3 regions of the Carnobacterium divergens DSM 20623 genome follow, and region 1 is predicted to be linked to each of the others. Evidence: a T-box and tRNA genes for the amino acid it is inferred to sense, from the RefSeq annotation. Region 1 holds a T-box; the other regions hold tRNA genes.
What was found. A T-box is a leader RNA that pairs with one kind of tRNA and senses whether it is charged. The one in region 1 lies ahead of BR52_RS03325 (valine--tRNA ligase), so its partner is inferred to be a tRNA-Val.
Positions count from the first base shown of each region.

Region 2: it has a tRNA-Val gene. The T-box ahead of BR52_RS03325 (valine--tRNA ligase) is inferred to sense a tRNA for this amino acid. The anticodon was not compared.
Region 3: it has a tRNA-Val gene. The T-box ahead of BR52_RS03325 (valine--tRNA ligase) is inferred to sense a tRNA for this amino acid. The anticodon was not compared.

Region 1 covers NZ_JQLO01000001.1:664,565-668,636, forward strand. The annotation lists gene BR52_RS03310 (amidohydrolase) at 1-355, shown strand, start outside; gene BR52_RS03315 (redox-sensing transcriptional repressor Rex) at 494-1,150, shown strand; gene tpx (thiol peroxidase) at 1,243-1,743, shown strand; T-box leader at 1,802-2,028, shown strand; gene BR52_RS03325 (valine--tRNA ligase) at 2,124-4,072, shown strand, end outside.
Region 2 covers NZ_JQLO01000001.1:1,394,795-1,398,866, reverse strand. The annotation lists rRNA gene BR52_RS06870 (23S ribosomal RNA) at 1-764, shown strand, start outside; rRNA gene rrf (5S ribosomal RNA) at 935-1,050, shown strand; tRNA gene BR52_RS06860 (tRNA-Asn) at 1,061-1,134, shown strand; tRNA gene BR52_RS06855 (tRNA-Ser) at 1,187-1,276, shown strand; tRNA gene BR52_RS06850 (tRNA-Glu) at 1,289-1,360, shown strand; tRNA gene BR52_RS06845 (tRNA-Val) at 1,372-1,444, shown strand; tRNA gene BR52_RS06840 (tRNA-Asp) at 1,511-1,584, shown strand; tRNA gene BR52_RS06835 (tRNA-Phe) at 1,615-1,690, shown strand; tRNA gene BR52_RS06830 (tRNA-Tyr) at 1,696-1,779, shown strand; tRNA gene BR52_RS06825 (tRNA-Trp) at 1,806-1,879, shown strand; tRNA gene BR52_RS06820 (tRNA-His) at 1,895-1,967, shown strand; tRNA gene BR52_RS06815 (tRNA-His) at 2,017-2,089, shown strand; tRNA gene BR52_RS06810 (tRNA-Gln) at 2,100-2,171, shown strand; tRNA gene BR52_RS06805 (tRNA-Cys) at 2,197-2,267, shown strand; tRNA gene BR52_RS06800 (tRNA-Leu) at 2,306-2,389, shown strand; gene BR52_RS06795 (hypothetical protein) at 2,510-2,740, shown strand; gene licT (BglG family transcription antiterminator LicT) at 2,954-3,796, shown strand; gene BR52_RS06785 (beta-glucoside-specific PTS transporter subunit IIABC) at 3,944-4,072, shown strand, end outside.
Region 3 covers NZ_JQLO01000001.1:355,043-359,114, forward strand. The annotation lists rRNA gene BR52_RS01705 (23S ribosomal RNA) at 1-1,625, shown strand, start outside; rRNA gene rrf (5S ribosomal RNA) at 1,715-1,830, shown strand; tRNA gene BR52_RS01715 (tRNA-Val) at 1,856-1,931, shown strand; tRNA gene BR52_RS01720 (tRNA-Lys) at 1,933-2,005, shown strand; tRNA gene BR52_RS01725 (tRNA-Leu) at 2,045-2,129, shown strand; tRNA gene BR52_RS01730 (tRNA-Thr) at 2,143-2,218, shown strand; tRNA gene BR52_RS01735 (tRNA-Gly) at 2,223-2,294, shown strand; tRNA gene BR52_RS01740 (tRNA-Leu) at 2,348-2,436, shown strand; tRNA gene BR52_RS01745 (tRNA-Arg) at 2,440-2,513, shown strand; tRNA gene BR52_RS01750 (tRNA-Pro) at 2,551-2,624, shown strand; tRNA gene BR52_RS01755 (tRNA-Ala) at 2,639-2,711, shown strand; tRNA gene BR52_RS01760 (tRNA-Met) at 2,740-2,813, shown strand; tRNA gene BR52_RS01765 (tRNA-Ile) at 2,831-2,904, shown strand; tRNA gene BR52_RS01770 (tRNA-Ser) at 2,938-3,027, shown strand; tRNA gene BR52_RS01775 (tRNA-Met) at 3,065-3,137, shown strand; tRNA gene BR52_RS01780 (tRNA-Asp) at 3,194-3,267, shown strand; tRNA gene BR52_RS01785 (tRNA-Phe) at 3,282-3,354, shown strand; tRNA gene BR52_RS01790 (tRNA-Gly) at 3,365-3,435, shown strand; tRNA gene BR52_RS01795 (tRNA-Ile) at 3,448-3,521, shown strand; tRNA gene BR52_RS01800 (tRNA-Ser) at 3,553-3,640, shown strand; tRNA gene BR52_RS01805 (tRNA-Glu) at 3,661-3,732, shown strand; tRNA gene BR52_RS01810 (tRNA-Ser) at 3,756-3,845, shown strand; tRNA gene BR52_RS01815 (tRNA-Met) at 3,883-3,955, shown strand; tRNA gene BR52_RS01820 (tRNA-Asp) at 4,012-4,072, shown strand, end outside.

The DNA.
Region 1 (4,072 bases):
AAGCATCCAAAAAGCAGGCTTTGCAACAGCAGGAGGAAGTGATGCCCCCGTTGAAATCCCAAATCCTTTTTACGGTATTCACGCAGCCGTAACGAGAACAGTTAGCTCTGATTTAGATGGAAAACACTATTTTCCTGAAGAAGCATTGTCACGATTTGAAGCCATTCGATTATACACGGTTGGAAGTGCAAAAGCTTGCTATCACGAAACGACCAGAGGTATGATAAAACCCGGATTTGTTAGTGATTTTACGATTTTAAAAGACAATCCCTTCACTGTTTTTACAAAAGAATTAAGAACAATAAAAGTACTGAAAACAGTAATTGCCAATCAAATCGTTTTTTCAATAAAATAAGAATCTAGCTAGTTAGTGTAAAAAAAATACGCTAATTAGCTTTTTTGTTACGACTGTGAAAAAAATCACAATTTAATTGAATGTCAGGTATGACAATGGTAATATGGGGATAAGAGTGAAAACAGGAAGGTGAATTTGTTGGTAAAAAAATTAGAAACAGTACAGTTGCCAAAAGCAACAGCAAAACGATTGCCACTTTATTATCGTTATTTAAAAACATTAGAAGATTCTGGTGTCAAACGAATTAAATCAAAAGAATTTAGTGCCTTAACCCAAGTTCCCTCTACAACCATTCGACGAGATTTTTCCCATTTTGGAGAGCTTGGACGTAGTGGGTACGGCTATGATGTAGATCATGTAATTGAAGTTTTTGATCAAATTTTAAATGTGAATAAATTAACGAAAGTAGCAATAGTTGGCGTTGGGAATTTAGGGAAAGCATTATTAGCAAATAATTTCCGACGAGATGAAAATCTGAAAATCGCCTGCGGATTTGAAAAAGATGAGGCACAATGTGGCGAAGTCCTTTCAGGTATTCCTATTTATTCCATTGACGAAATGGCAGAAATTATTCAAGAAGAAGGAATTAACACAGCTATTTCGACGGTTCCAAGTCAATATTCGCAAGAAGCAATTGATTCCTTAGTTGCAGCCGGTGTGACGGCTATCTTAAACTTCGCGCCAGGTCGAGTGTCAGCTCCTCCTGAAGTAGACATCCGATACATCGATTTAACAACAGAATTATTAACCTTGATTTATTTCAACGAACACCTTCGTGAAAAAGTAGAGATTTAAGTATTTGAAGCAGAATGGTTGCGTCGCTTTTGTCTTTTTTCGTATACTAGAAGAAGTCAAACAATGTTTTTTACTAAAAGGAGATTATAATGATGGAAATTACTAAACGAGGCACCGTGATAATAGTCGAAGGAACACAACCAAAAGTTGGAGAAAAAGCACCTGAATTTAAATTAAAAAACTTAAACGATCAAGTCATTTCATTATCTGATTACCAAGGAGAAGTGGCGTTAATCAGTGTGATTCCAAATATTGATACATCCGTTTGTGCAATTCAAACCAAACAATTTAACCAAATTGCTGGAAAACTTGAAGGCGTACAGTTGATGACCATTTCAAACAATACAAAAGAAGAGCAAGCAGACTGGTGTGCTGGGAATGGCGTTGAAATGGAAATGCTTCACGATACTGATTTAACGTTTGCTAAAAGCTACGGATTATATATGCCAGAATTAGATTTACTAGCACGTTCCGTCTTTGTGGTTAATCGCGAAGGGGTCTTAGTTTATGAAGAAATCGTTTCAGAAATGAGCCATGAACCAAATTATGAAAAAGCAATTGAAGCAGCCAAAGAAGCAGTTGCTGCCAAATAAGCCAAATTTGTAAAAAAAGATTGAGTTTCGTAAGCTTCAATGCTAGAATTAAGAAAAGAAAAAAGCTTTGAACAAGAGGAGTATCTGCCCCTTAGATTTTAGAGAATAGAACATTTGCTGAGAGTTCTTAATCGATGGACAGAAAAGGTAGCTTGGGAGCTGGATAGGTGAAGTAGGAGTAACTTATCTCGGGTAGTTATCCGTTAAAGACTGAAAGTTGAGAGGTGTATCGCAATTAGATACACAAAATAGGTGGTACCGCGAATTCAAGCATTCGTCCTAATAAGTAGTTTGTTATTAGGGTGGATGCTTTTTAGTTTGCCTTAATTTCAAACCTTAATAGGCTGAGTTAAATCAAATTAAGAAAAGAGGTTGTACAAATGACAGAAGAATTAAAAATGCCAACAAAATACAATCCCCAAGAAGTTGAAGCGGGGCGCTATGATGAGTGGATAGCAAAGGATTTATTTAAACCAAGTGGAGATATGACAAAAAAACCTTATTCAATCGTGATTCCACCACCAAACGTAACGGGTAAATTACATTTAGGACACGCTTGGGACACAACTTTACAAGACATCATTATTCGTCAAAAACGCATGCAAGGATACGACACTCTTTGGTTGCCAGGAATGGATCATGCGGGGATTGCAACACAAGCAAAAGTAGAAGAAAAGCTAGCTGCAGAAGGTGTTTCACGTTACGATTTAGGACGTGAAAAATTTATCGATACCGTTTGGGAATGGAAAGAAGAGTACGCAACTTTTATTCGTGAACAATGGGCAAAAGTTGGGATTTCTGTTGATTATAGCCGTGAACGTTTTACCCTTGACGATGGGTTATCAGAAGCTGTTCGTAAAGTTTTTGTGACTATGTTTGAAAAAGATTTAATTTACCGCGGAGAATACATTATCAACTGGGATCCAAAAGCGAAAACAGCCTTATCGGATATCGAAGTAATCCATAAAGACGTAGAAGGAGCTTTTTATCATATGAGCTATCCTTTAGCTGACGGTAGCGGCGTCTTAGAAATTGCCACTACTCGACCTGAAACGATGTTAGGCGATACAGCCGTTGCAGTTCATCCAGAAGACGATCGTTACAAACACTTAATTGGAAAAATGTTAGTGTTGCCAATCGTCAATAAAGAGATTCCGATTATTGCGGATGAGTATGTTGAAATGGACTTTGGAACTGGTGTTGTTAAAATAACTCCAGCTCATGATCCAAATGACTTTGAAGTTGGAAATCGTCATTCATTACCACGTATCAATGTAATGAATGAAGATGGAACAATGAATGAACTTGCAGGTAAATATGAAGGCATGGATCGTTTTAAAGCACGTAAAGAAATCATTAAAGAATTAGAAGAAATCGGTCGTTTAATTAAAATCGAAAAAATGGTTCATAGTGTGGGCCATTCTGAACGCACAGGAGTTGTCGTAGAGCCACGTTTATCAACTCAATGGTTTGTTAAAATGGCACCATTAGCAAAAGAAGCAATGGACAATCAAGCTACGGATCAAGCTGTAAACTTTGTTCCTGAACGTTTTGAAAATACGTATATGCGTTGGATGGAAAATGTTCATGATTGGGTTATTTCTCGTCAGTTATGGTGGGGACACCGTATTCCAGCATGGTACCACAAAGAAACAGGCGAATTGTATGTGGGCATGGAAGAACCAGCAGATGCGGAAAATTGGATTCAAGATCCAGATGTATTAGATACGTGGTTCAGTTCAGCTTTATGGCCATTTTCAACGATGGGCTGGCCAGATACAGAAGCGCCAGATTTTAAACGTTATTTCCCAACGAATACTTTAGTAACAGGATATGATATTATCTTCTTCTGGGTAAGTCGAATGATGTTCCAAAGTTTAGAGTTTACAGAAGAGCGTCCTTTTGAAAATGTTTTGATTCACGGATTAATTCGTGACGAACAAGGTCGCAAAATGAGTAAATCATTAGGGAACGGAATTGACCCTATGGAAGTCATTGATAAATACGGTGCAGATGCCTTACGTTGGTTCTTATCAAATGGTTCATCGCCTGGTCAAGATGTTCGTTTTAGCTACGATAAGATGGATGCTAGCTGGAACTTCATTAATAAAGTGTGGAACGCTAGTCGCTTTGCTATTATGAACATGGACGGTTTAACAGTTGATGAAATCGATTTGACTGGACCAAAAACGATTGCAGATCGCTGGATTTTAACTCGTTTAAACGAAACGATTGAACACGTAACGAATTTATCTGAAAAATTTGAGTTTGGTGAAGCAGGTCGTCACCTATATAACTTTATTTGGGATGATTTCTGTGACTGGTATAT
Region 2 (4,072 bases), 730 kb from region 1:
GCCGGGACGCCAGTCTCGGTGGAGGCATTGGTGGGATACTACCCTTGCTGTATGACCACTCTAACCCTCACCACTAATCGTGGTGGGAGACAGTGTCAGACGGGCAGTTTGACTGGGGCGGTCGCCTCCTAAAGAGTAACGGAGGCGCCCAAAGGTTCCCTCAGAATGGTTGGAAATCATTCGTAGAGTGTAAAGGCAGAAGGGAGCTTGACTGCGAGACCTACAAGTCGAGCAGGGACGAAAGTCGGGCTTAGTGATCCGGTGGTTCCGCATGGAAGGGCCATCGCTCAACGGATAAAAGCTACCCTGGGGATAACAGGCTTATCTCCCCCAAGAGTCCACATCGACGGGGAGGTTTGGCACCTCGATGTCGGCTCATCGCATCCTGGGGCTGTAGTCGGTCCCAAGGGTTGGGCTGTTCGCCCATTAAAGCGGTACGCGAGCTGGGTTCAGAACGTCGTGAGACAGTTCGGTCCCTATCCGTCGCGGGCGTAGGAAATTTGAGAGGAGCTGTCCTTAGTACGAGAGGACCGGGATGGACACACCGCTGGTGTACCAGTTGTTCTGCCAAGAGCATCGCTGGGTAGCTATGTGTGGAAGGGATAAACGCTGAAAGCATCTAAGCGTGAAGCCCCCCTCGAGATGAGATTTCCCATTGCTTCGGCAAGTAAGACCCCTGAGAGATGATCAGGTAGATAGGTTGGAAGTGGAAGTACAGCGATGTATGGAGCGGACCAATACTAATCGGTCGAGGACTTAACCAAATAAATGGTGGAACACATGAATCAAAAAGTAAATTGCGCTTACAATATCCAGTTTTGAGAGAACGAAATTGCTGAGAATCACTACGATTGGTTTACAAGAGTAGATGATGAACAGTATAAAATAGCACGTAGTGATATTTTAAAACCGTTTCTCTGAACTAAATAAGAAGTGTGGTGGCGACAGCGAGAAGGATACACCTGTTCCCATGCCGAACACAGAAGTTAAGCTTCTCAGCGCCGATAGTAGTTAGGGGTTTCCCCTTGTGAGGGTAGGACGTTGCCACGCTTTTAGTTATTCCGCAATAGCTCAGTTGGTAGTAGCGCATGACTGTTAATCATGATGTCGTAGGTTCGAGTCCTACTTGCGGAGTTACATAGTTTTCTATGGTGTTATTGAGTTGTATTGAGATTTAAATGAATCTGGAGAGTTGTCCGAGCTGGCCGAAGGAGCACGATTGGAAATCGTGTAGGCGGTGAAAACTGTCTCAAGGGTTCGAATCCCTTACTCTCCGTATCAATAAATAGGCCCGTTGGTCAAGCGGTTAAGACACCGCCCTTTCACGGCGGTATCACGGGTTCGATTCCCGTACGGGTCATAGTTTTATCTGGAGGTTTAGCTCAGCTGGGAGAGCATCTGCCTTACAAGCAGAGGGTCAGCGGTTCGATCCCGTTAACCTCCATTATTTTTTAATCATAGTGTTTGATACAATTAAAAAATATAAATGTGATATAAAAAATAGTATTTTGGTCTGGTAGTTCAGCTGGTTAGAATGCCTGCCTGTCACGCAGGAGGTCGCGGGTTCGAGTCCCGTCCAGACCGCTTTAATAATTTAATGTTTTTCCCTAGTATGGCTCGGTAGCTCAGTTGGTAGAGCAATGGATTGAAGCTCCATGTGTCGGCAGTTCGATTCTGTCCCGCGCCACCATTTTTGGAGGGGTAGCGAAGTGGCTAAACGCGGCGGACTGTAAATCCGCTCCTTTGGGTTCGGCAGTTCGAATCTGCCCCCCTCCACCATTTTTTTATGTTTTTTAATTTAATACAGGGGTATAGTTTAAAGGTAGAACAGTGGTCTCCAAAACCATTAGTGTGGGTTCAATTCCTGCTACCCCTGCCATTTTTTATTGTTATGGCGATTGTGGTGAAGTGGTTAACACAGCGGATTGTGGTTCCGCCACGCGTGGGTTCGATCCCCATCAGTCGCCTTTAAGGTATTTTTATTTTATTATTTTATTATTTTCTATTTTTATGATGGCGATTGTGGTGAAGTGGTTAACACAGCGGATTGTGGTTCCGCCATGCGTGGGTTCGATCCCCATCAGTCGCCTTTATATTATTGGGCTATCGCCAAGCGGTAAGGCAACAGACTTTGACTCTGTTATGCGTTGGTTCGAATCCAGCTAGCCCAGTTTTTTATTAATATTTTTAAATGATGGCGGTATAGCCAAGTGGTAAGGCAGAGGTCTGCAAAACCTTCATCACCGGTTCAAATCCGGTTACCGCCTTTATCATTGTTTAAAAATACTAGCTTTTTGTTAATTATGCCGGCGTGGCGGAATTGGCAGACGCGCTGGACTCAAAATCCTGTGCCCGCAAGGGCGTGCCGGTTCGACCCCGGCCGCCGGTATACTAGCAGTACCAACGTTTCTAACGATGCGTTGGTACTTTTTTTATTTTTTGTTATAATATAGTCAATTAACCAGTATTTTAGTACAGCAATCATAAATATGAAGGAAAGAAGGATAAAATGATTAAATCAATTGATAAGAGAAATAGTTTTAAAGAAACGCCTTTTGACTATAGTATTATTAAAGATAATAAAATGATGATATATTGGCATAGAAAACATATTAAAACTATAACGGGAAAAGAATTTGTGAAAGTTAAAAGTAAAATAGAACTAGCTGTAAATCAAGATGAAATACAATTAATTCTTGCTAAACTCACAAGAAATTTTAAAAGAGGAAATGAAAAATAGAATTTCATTCATAAGGAGTTATTTTTAGAAAGGATTGACATTAAGCGCTTACAATGTTAATGTATATAGTATAAATAGGATTTACATACAACATATGGATAGTGATTGTTTCGGCAAGCTAAACCTAATACAACGTTTATAGTAAGGGGTGAAAACTTCTTTGACTATGAAGGTGTATTGGGTTTTTTTCATGAAAGGCGGGGTGTGAAAGAAATGCTAATAGAAAAGATTCTAAATAATAATGTTGTGATAACAAAAGATCGCTATGGAAATGAGATTATTATTATGGGACGTGGCTTGGCTTACTGCAAAAAAATTGGGCAGAAAATTGAAAAGGATAAAATTGACAAGGTTTATCGATTAAGTAGCGATGAATTGTCACAAAAATTTCAAGAGCTGCTCTTAGAATTGCCTATTGAGTATTTAGCAATAGTTGATCAAATCATTGATTATAGTAAAGAAATGTTAGAAACGGAACTCAATGATTCTATTTACATTTCCTTAACAGATCATGTTTTTACCTCTATGGAACGAAAGAAAAATGGACTGCAAGTTCGCAATGCATTACTCTGGGACATTAAACGTTTCTATCCAAAGGAATTTAAAATTGGCATGAAAATGATTGAAAAAATAAAAGAACATTATGACATTGATCTTCCAGAAGACGAAGCAGGCTTTATTGCGTTGCACTTAGTTAATGCTCAAACTGGAAATTCTGAAATGAACAATATGTACGATTTAACCAAAATTATCCAGGATATTATGAATATCATTACGTATTATTTTAAAATCACCATTGATGAAGATTCGGTCTATTTTTATCGATTTACTACACATTTACGATTTTTTATTTCGAGAATGCAGTCCAATAAACCTTATAAAAATGAGACTGATGAGGATTTGTTAGATATTGTACGAAAAAAGTATTGGAATGCCTATCAATGTGTCGATAAAATTGCTGAATTTTTAGCAGTCAATTATCATTATGAAACATCCACTGATGAACGTTTATACCTAACCATTCATATTGCAAGAATTGTTGAAAAGAATGGCTAGTCATAATATAAAATTAAAAAAGGGAGGTCAGAAAGCTAGCAGGTAAGGTAAGTAGGAATTGAAAAAGACATGAAACATTTGGATAGTGACATTCAGTTGGCTAAACCTTCAATTAAACTATTTTATTAATTATTGGAGGAAACAAAAATGGGGAAATATCATGAATTAGCAGAAAAAATTGTAGCAAATGTAGGCGGAAAAGAAAACATTAATAGCTTAACACATTGTATTACAAGATTGCGTTTTAAATTGAAGGATGAAAGTAATGCAAATGAT
Region 3 (4,072 bases), 310 kb from region 1:
ATGCCGGTATGAGTAGCGAAAGACGGGTGAGAATCCCGTCCACCGTATGACTAAGGTTTCCTGGGGAAGGCTCGTCCTCCCAGGGTTAGTCGGGACCTAAGCCGAGGCCGATAGGCGTAGGCGATGGACAACAGGTTGATATTCCTGTACCAGTTTGTTTTGTTTGAACAATGGAGGGACGCAGTAGGCTAAGGAATGCGCGCTGTTGGATATGCGCGTCTAAGCAATAAGTCTTGAAGTGAGTTAAATGCTTGCTACTATAAGGACAAGTTGTGATGGGGAGGGAACTAATAGTACCGAAGTTCCTGATGTCACACTGCCAAGAAAAGCTTCTAGTTAGAAACAATCTGCCCGTACCGCAAACCGACACAGGTAGTCGAGGAGAGTATCCTAAGGTGTGCGAGAGAACTCTCGTTAAGGAACTCGGCAAAATGACCCCGTAACTTCGGGAGAAGGGGTGCTGACCAATTGGTCAGCCGCAGTGAATAGGCCCAGGCGACTGTTTATCAAAAACACAGGTCTCTGCAAAATCGTAAGATGACGTATAGGGGCTGACGCCTGCCCGGTGCTGGAAGGTTAAGAGGATGGGTTAGCTTCGGCGAAGCTCAGAATTGAAGCCCCAGTAAACGGCGGCCGTAACTATAACGGTCCTAAGGTAGCGAAATTCCTTGTCGGGTAAGTTCCGACCCGCACGAAAGGCGTAACGATCTGGGCACTGTCTCAACGAGAGACTCGGTGAAATTATAGTACCTGTGAAGATGCAGGTTACCCGCGACAGGACGGAAAGACCCCATGGAGCTTTACTGCAGTTTGATATTGAGTGTTTGTACAGCTTGTACAGGATAGGTAGGAGCCATAGAAGCCGGGACGCCAGTCTCGGTGGAGGCATTGGTGGGATACTACCCTTGCTGTATGACCACTCTAACCCTCACCACTAATCGTGGTGGGAGACAGTGTCAGACGGGCAGTTTGACTGGGGCGGTCGCCTCCTAAAGAGTAACGGAGGCGCCCAAAGGTTCCCTCAGAATGGTTGGAAATCATTCGTAGAGTGTAAAGGCAGAAGGGAGCTTGACTGCGAGACCTACAAGTCGAGCAGGGACGAAAGTCGGGCTTAGTGATCCGGTGGTTCCGCATGGAAGGGCCATCGCTCAACGGATAAAAGCTACCCTGGGGATAACAGGCTTATCTCCCCCAAGAGTCCACATCGACGGGGAGGTTTGGCACCTCGATGTCGGCTCATCGCATCCTGGGGCTGTAGTCGGTCCCAAGGGTTGGGCTGTTCGCCCATTAAAGCGGTACGCGAGCTGGGTTCAGAACGTCGTGAGACAGTTCGGTCCCTATCCGTCGCGGGCGTAGGAAATTTGAGAGGAGCTGTCCTTAGTACGAGAGGACCGGGATGGACACACCGCTGGTGTACCAGTTGTTCTGCCAAGAGCATCGCTGGGTAGCTATGTGTGGAAGGGATAAACGCTGAAAGCATCTAAGCGTGAAGCCCCCCTCGAGATGAGATTTCCCATTGCTTCGGCAAGTAAGACCCCTGAGAGATGATCAGGTAGATAGGTTGGAAGTGGAAGTACAGCGATGTATGGAGCGGACCAATACTAATCGGTCGAGGACTTAACCAAATAAATGGTGGAACACATGAATCAAAAAGTAAATTGTGCTTACAATATCCAGTTTTGAGAGAACGAAGTTGTCTCAACTAAATAAGAAGTGTGGTGGCGACAGCGAGAAGGATACACCTGTTCCCATGCCGAACACAGAAGTTAAGCTTCTCAGCGCCGATAGTAGTTAGGGGTTTCCCCTTGTGAGGGTAGGACGTTGCCACGCAGATTATTTATTTTAAATTTCATATGGAGGTTTAGCTCAGCTGGGAGAGCATCTGCCTTACAAGCAGAGGGTCAGCGGTTCGATCCCGTTAACCTCCACCATGAGTCATTAGCTCAGTTGGTAGAGCATCTGACTTTTAATCAGAGGGTCGTAGGTTCGAATCCTACATGACTCATAACTAAGCATTTCAAATGTGTAGTTATGCCATACTTTTGCGGGTGTGGCGGAATTGGCAGACGCACTAGATTTAGGATCTAGCGCCTAACGGCGTGGGGGTTCAAGTCCCTTCACCCGCACCATTTATTTTATATAGCCGGCTTAGCTCAGTTGGTAGAGCATCTGATTTGTAATCAGAGGGTCGAGGGTTCAACTCCTTTAGCCGGCACCATTTTGCGGAAATAGCTCAGTGGTAGAGCACCACCTTGCCAAGGTGGGGGTCGCGGGTTCGAACCCCGTTTTCCGCTTGTTAGACTAATAATAAGATTGCCCAGATTGAAAAATCTGATCCACATTCCATGCCGGGGTGGCGGAACTGGCAGACGCACAGGACTTAAAATCCTGCGGTGAGTGATCACCGTGCCGGTTCGATTCCGGCCCTCGGCACCATTTGCACCCATAGCTCAACTGGATAGAGTACCTGACTACGAATCAGGCGGTTAGAGGTTCGACCCCTCTTGGGTGCATTCTTTAGAAATAAAGATCATATCTTCGAGTTCAAAACGGGAAGTAGCTCAGCTTGGTAGAGCACTTGGTTTGGGACCAAGGGGTCGCAGGTTCGAATCCTGTCTTCCCGATTGATTTTAATTATGGGGCCTTAGCTCAGCTGGGAGAGCGCCTGCCTTGCACGCAGGAGGTCAGCGGTTCGATCCCGCTAGGCTCCACTTTTAAAAACTTAGATATAATTATTTTGGCGGTGTAGCTCAGCTGGCTAGAGCGTCCGGTTCATACCCGGGAGGTCGGGGGTTCGATCCCCTTCGCCGCTATTAAATGAATAGACCTCGGACCTTTAGCTCAGTTGGTTAGAGCAAACGGCTCATAACCGTTCGGTCGTAGGTTCGAGTCCTACAAGGTCCATTGATATATTCAAATATTCATATTATTTTTTTCGGAGGATTACCCAAGTCCGGCTGAAGGGAACGGTCTTGAAAACCGTCAGGTGGGTAAAACCACGCAAGGGTTCGAATCCCTTATCCTCCTTACTACTTTTTATTAAGTAGAGAAACATTTAAATTATCGCGGGGTGGAGCAGTTGGCAGCTCGTCGGGCTCATAACCCGAAGGTCACAGGTTCAAGTCCTGTCCCCGCAATTTCTCTAAAACACTTGTTTAAAGAGAAGAAGTGACGCAATACAACATACATTTTTGGTTTGGTAGTTCAGCTGGTTAGAATGCCTGCCTGTCACGCAGGAGGTCGCGGGTTCGAGTCCCGTCCAGACCGTTAGAAATATATTTGGCTCAGTAGCTCAGTTGGTAGAGCAATGGATTGAAGCTCCATGTGTCGGCAGTTCGATTCTGTCCTGCGCCATATTTATTTTGCGGGTGTAGTTTAGTGGTAAAACCACAGCCTTCCAAGCTGTTGTCGCGAGTTCGATTCTCGTCACCCGCTTTTACGTTTTATGGGCCTATAGCTCAGCTGGTTAGAGCGCACGCCTGATAAGCGTGAGGTCGATGGTTCGAGTCCATTTAGGCCCATTGTAAATAAATACTTTTAAAATATTGGATTGGGGAAGTACTCAAGTGGCTGAAGAGGCGCCCCTGCTAAGGGTGTAGGTCGTTAACGCGGCGCGAGGGTTCAAATCCCTCCTTCTCCGTATTTTAATTTTAATAAAAAGGCCCGTTGGTCAAGCGGTTAAGACACCGCCCTTTCACGGCGGTATCACGGGTTCGATTCCCGTACGGGTCATAGTTTTATAAAAACTTTTTTTCGGAGGATTACCCAAGTCCGGCTGAAGGGAACGGTCTTGAAAACCGTCAGGTGGGTAAAACCACGCAAGGGTTCGAATCCCTTATCCTCCTTACTACTTTTTATTAAGTAGAGAAACATTTAAATTATCGCGGGGTGGAGCAGTTGGCAGCTCGTCGGGCTCATAACCCGAAGGTCACAGGTTCAAGTCCTGTCCCCGCAATTTCTCTAAAACACTTGTTTAAAGAGAAGAAGTGACGCAATACAACATACATTTTTGGTTTGGTAGTTCAGCTGGTTAGAATGCCTGCCTGTCACGCAGGAGGTCGCGGGTTCGAGT